2 regions of the Micromonospora lacuserhaii genome follow, and region 1 is predicted to be linked to the other one. Evidence: predicted binding sites of a transcription regulator. Region 1 holds the regulator's gene; the other holds the start of a gene.

What was found. The regulator HspR, encoded in region 1, represses chaperone genes until heat shock. The targets are predictions, from matches to a motif close to TTGAGTNNNNNNNACTCAA.
Region 2: lon (endopeptidase La) is a predicted target of HspR. The motif match lies at 1,011-1,029, and genes of this name have one in related genera.

The regions. Positions count from the first base shown of each region.
Region 1 is NZ_JBAKHO010000009.1:132,651-134,848, forward strand. Features, by position in the region: gene V6U81_RS09290 (hypothetical protein) at 18-449, shown strand; gene V6U81_RS09295 (hypothetical protein) at 557-766, opposite strand; gene V6U81_RS09300 (heat shock protein transcriptional repressor HspR) at 993-1,430, opposite strand; gene dnaJ (molecular chaperone DnaJ) at 1,459-2,198, opposite strand, start outside.
Region 2 is NZ_JBAKHO010000048.1:24,585-26,782, forward strand. Features, by position in the region: gene lon (endopeptidase La) at 1-987, opposite strand, end outside; gene V6U81_RS23510 (histone-like nucleoid-structuring protein Lsr2) at 1,246-1,593, shown strand; gene V6U81_RS23515 (DinB family protein) at 1,722-2,198, opposite strand, start outside.

The DNA of each region.
Region 1 (2,198 bases):
CGAGCGGAAGGTTGCCGGTGAACGTGCAGGAGTCGACGTTCCACGGCTTCGCCAACCCCGTCGATCCGTCGCCGGCGGAGTTGCGGGCCTGGGCATACCAGCCGGATTCGGTCCCGCTGACCTCCATGCCGCCCGACTGGGACCTGCTGGTCGCCGGGGATCACCTGGTGCTCACCCTCTTCGACCTGGCCATGGACCCGGCCTGCCCGGCCCGCCGGTTCGCGCTGCACTGCCTCTACATCTACGCCGCGGACGGCATCCGGACGAACTTCCGCGCGCACCCGAAGCGGCGCTTCCGCAAGCTGGTCGAGCAGGCCGAGCGGGACGGCGACGAACTGATGGGCACCTGGGCGCACAACAGCCGGATGCTGCTGGCCCGGCAGGACCTCTTCGTCTACCGGGACTGGTGCGAGGGCGGCCTGGTCCGGGAGAACCGCCGGCTCGCCTGACTGCGAGCACGGCCTCCGACCGGCGTCACCGCGTCCCGGCCCGCACGTCTTGGACGGCGAACGGGCCGGGACCCCCCGTGGGTCCCGGCCCGCACGTCGGTGGACCGTCAGCGTTGCGATCCACCCTGGTTCCGGCGTCTGGCCTCGGTGCGTCCCTGGTCGATCCCGTGGTCGACCTGGTCGGCGAACCGGCCATTCTTGATCATGTCGGCGAACCTGCCGTCGCCGAGCCGCTCGAATCCCTCCCGGACGTTCTCGGCCACCTTCTCGAGCCGGTCCTCCGCCTGCTCGGCCACCTTCTTCGCCGCTTCCGCCATGGCTCCCCCTGCCAGTTCGGAGTCCGGATTGAGCTGGTTGGACCTGATTACCAGGCTAACGGAACCGGCCCGGCCCGCGCCGGAGAAATTCGGGAACCGCAGGCCAGGCCGGGCCCGGTCCAGAGAAGAACGACGGTCGGTGGAACACGAGGTACGTCACCGGGCCGCCGAGACAGCCGTGGTGTTCCACCCGCCGTCCGGGCCACGCCGACGCGGAGGGGGTGGATCAGCGGTCGGTACGCCGGGGGCGCCAGACCACCAGCGCGGTGGAGGTGCGGTTGGTCGGCACCAGGTCCCCGCGCGGAAAACCGCCCAGCGACTCCAGCTCGGCGATCCGCCGGTACGCGGCGTCCAGCTCCGCCTCCAGCCGCGCCACCCGCTGCTGCGCCTGCTCCAGCAGCCGCTCCAGCCCGATGATCCGCTTGACCCCGGCCAGGTTGATCCCGTCGTCCTGGCTGAGCCGCTGCACCTCGCGCAGCAGTACCACGTCCCGCACGCTGTAGCGACGCCCGCCCCCGGCCGCGCGGCCGGGCTGCACCAGGCCCAGCCGGTCGTACTGGCGCAGTGTCTGCGGGTGCATGCCCGCCATCCGTGCCGCGACCGAGATCATCAGCACCTTGGCCTCGTAGGCAGGGTCACCCGAACCGACGAACCCGTCCGACATCCCACTCACCTCCGCACCACTCCACCGGTCAGCCGACCCGACGCACCCGCGCGTCGAGATGTTCGCGGCCGGCCGGCGGCGTCGACCCGGCGAACGTCTCCAGCGCCGCGCGGGCCTCGTCCGACACCGTCGCCGGCACCACCACGTCCAGCGTGACCAGCAGGTCACCGGCCTGACCGTCGCGCCGGACCACACCCTTGCCCCGGGCCCGCAGCACCCGCCCGGACGGCGTGCCCGGCGGGACCCGCAGGGTCACCGCGCCGTCGAGCGTGGGTACCCGCAGGTCAGTGCCGAGGACGGCCTCCGCGAAGGTGATCGGCACGGTCAGGGTCAGATCGTCTCCGGTACGCCCGAACAGGTCGTCCGGCCGGACCTTCACCTGGACGAACAGGTCGCCCGCCGGACCACCGCGGTCGCCCGGCTCACCGCGCCCGGTCAACCGGATCCGCTGCCCGTCGGCCACCCCGGCGGGGAAGCGGACGTTCAGCGTGCGGGTCTTGGTCACGCCGCCGGTGCCGTGGCACTCCGGGCACTTCTCCTCGACCACGGTGCCGACGCCCTGGCAGTTGCGGCACGGCTCGGAGAAGCTGAACGACCCCTGGTTGCGGGTGGTCACCCCGGCGCCCTGGCAGACCGGGCAGGTCTTCGGCTGAGTGCCGGGCTTCGCGCCGTTACCGTGGCAGGTGTCGCAGACCCCGGGCGCGCGCAGGGTCAGCGGCAGGGTCACCCCGCGTACCGCGTCCTGGAAGTCCAGCGCGACCTCGGTCT
Region 2 (2,198 bases), on a different contig from region 1:
GTTGCGCTCGGCGCGCCGGTTGCGCACCGCGAGGTACTCCAGGATGCGGTCCTTCACGTCGGCCAGGCCGGCGTGGTCGGCGTCCAGCACCGCGCGGGCCGCGCCGAGGTCGGTATTGTCCTCGGTACGCGTGCTCCACGGCATTTCCAGGACGGTGTCGAGCCAGGTACGGATCCAGCCCGCCTCCGGGGAGGCGTCGCTGGCCCGCTCCAGCTTGCCGACCTCGCGCAGCGCCGCCTCGCGCACCGTGTCGGGCAGCTCGGCGGCCTCGACCCGGGCCCGGTAGTCGGCGGAGCCGTCCGGCTCGTCCTCGCCGAGTTCCTTGCGGATCGCGGCGAGCTGCTGGCGGAGCAGGAACTCCCGCTGGGACTTCTCCAGCCCCTCGCGGACGTCGCTGTTGATCTGCTCGGTGACCTCCTGCTCGGCCAGGTGGTCCTTCACCCAGCCGACCAGCAGCTCCAGCCGGGCGGTGACGTCCGGCGCGGCGAGCAGTTCGGTCTTCTGCGCCAGGCTGAGCCAGGGCGCGTAGCCGGCCGCGTCGGCCAGCTCGGAGAGGTCGGTCATCCGCTCCATGGCGTCGATGACCTGCCACGCGCCGCGCTGCTGGAGGACCGAGGTCATCAGCGCGCGGTACTCGCGGCCGAGTTCCCGGGCCCGGCCGGCCGGGGCGGGCTCGTCGAGTGCGGTCGCCTCGACCCAGAGGGCGGCGCCGGGTCCGGGGACGCCGGAGCCGATCCGGGCCCGGGACAGGCCACGGACGACGGCGGCGGGCTCCCCGTCGGGCAGCCGGCCCACCTTCTCGATGGTGGCGATCACGCCGACGGGGCCGTACTCGCCGTCGAGGCGGGGCACGGCGAGAAGCTTCTTGTCGCCGGTGGCGCGCGCGGCGTCGACCGCGGCCTGGGTGGTCGGGTCGAGAGTCACCGGGATGACCATGCCGGGCAGCAGGACGGCGTCGGTCAGCGGAAGTACCGGAAGAGTTGCCATCGAACACCTGCTATCGCGTTGGGTTGAGCGTGTCTCACTCAAGTCACAAAGCGTGCCCCTTGTTCCGAGCTGTGACCCAGGACACGCCCGACCCATCCGAGGTGGGGCCGCCGCCAGCGCGGACAGCGATTGGCCGACCACGGTTTTCCCATCATTGGGCGCGACGCGCCAAATGAAAGCGACGCATATTGTTGCGGAATAACGGGCGGATAGGTCAAACTCTTAGCCACACCCCGCCCGACACAGGGAGTAATGGCGATGGCAAGGAAAGTAATCACCGTTCTGACCGACGACCTCGACGGCGGAAAGGCCGATCGGACCGTCGAGTTCAGCCTGGACGGGGCGGCATACACGATCGATCTCTCCGACGAGAACGTCGGCGTCCTCCGCAAGGCGCTGGACCCGTACATCAACGCTGGCCGCCGGATGGGTCGCGGCGCGGTGGAGACCGCCCGTCCGGCCCGTCGTCCCGGCCGCCCGGCCGTCTCGGGAATGGACCGCGAGCAGAACCGGGCCATCCGGGAATGGGCCACCAAGAACGGCTACGAGATTTCCGAGCGCGGGCGCATCCCGGTCTCCGTCGTGGAGGCGTGGAAGAACCGCTGACCGCGTCGGGCGGGTCACGATCCGGCAGGCCGGGGTCACGCTGGGAAATCAGCGCCGGCCCCGGCGCTTTTCGTACCGCTCACAATTTTCACCCGTCCGCGCGCCGGCGAAGACGACGGCCGGATGGCTCACTCCCCCGTCGTACCGTCGATGAGCTGACGGGCCACGTCGAGCTGCCCGATGTGCCGGGCGTACTCCTGGAACAGGTGGAACAGGATCCGCCCGAGCGACGGCGCGTGCGTGGCCGAGGAGAAGCGGCCACCGAGCCGGGCCGCCTGGGTCAGCGGGACGCCCTCGATGATCCGTCGGGTCTGCGCCACCTCGGCCCGGTACGCCTGCCACACCTCTTCCGCCGACCGCCCGTCGATCCGCCACTCGGCGTCCTCGTCGCCGGGCGGGCACGGCGCGACCGGCTCCGCGGCGAAGCCCCACCGGATCCAGCGCCGCTCCACCCAGCCGAGATGCTGCACCAGACCCAGTGGCGACCAGTCCAGGCCGGCCACCGGGACCCGTAGCGCCGCCTCGTCGAGGCCGGTGGTCTTGCGTGCCAGGGCGTCGCGATACCAGTCCAGATATCCGACGAGCAGTTCCCGCGGGTCGTCGAC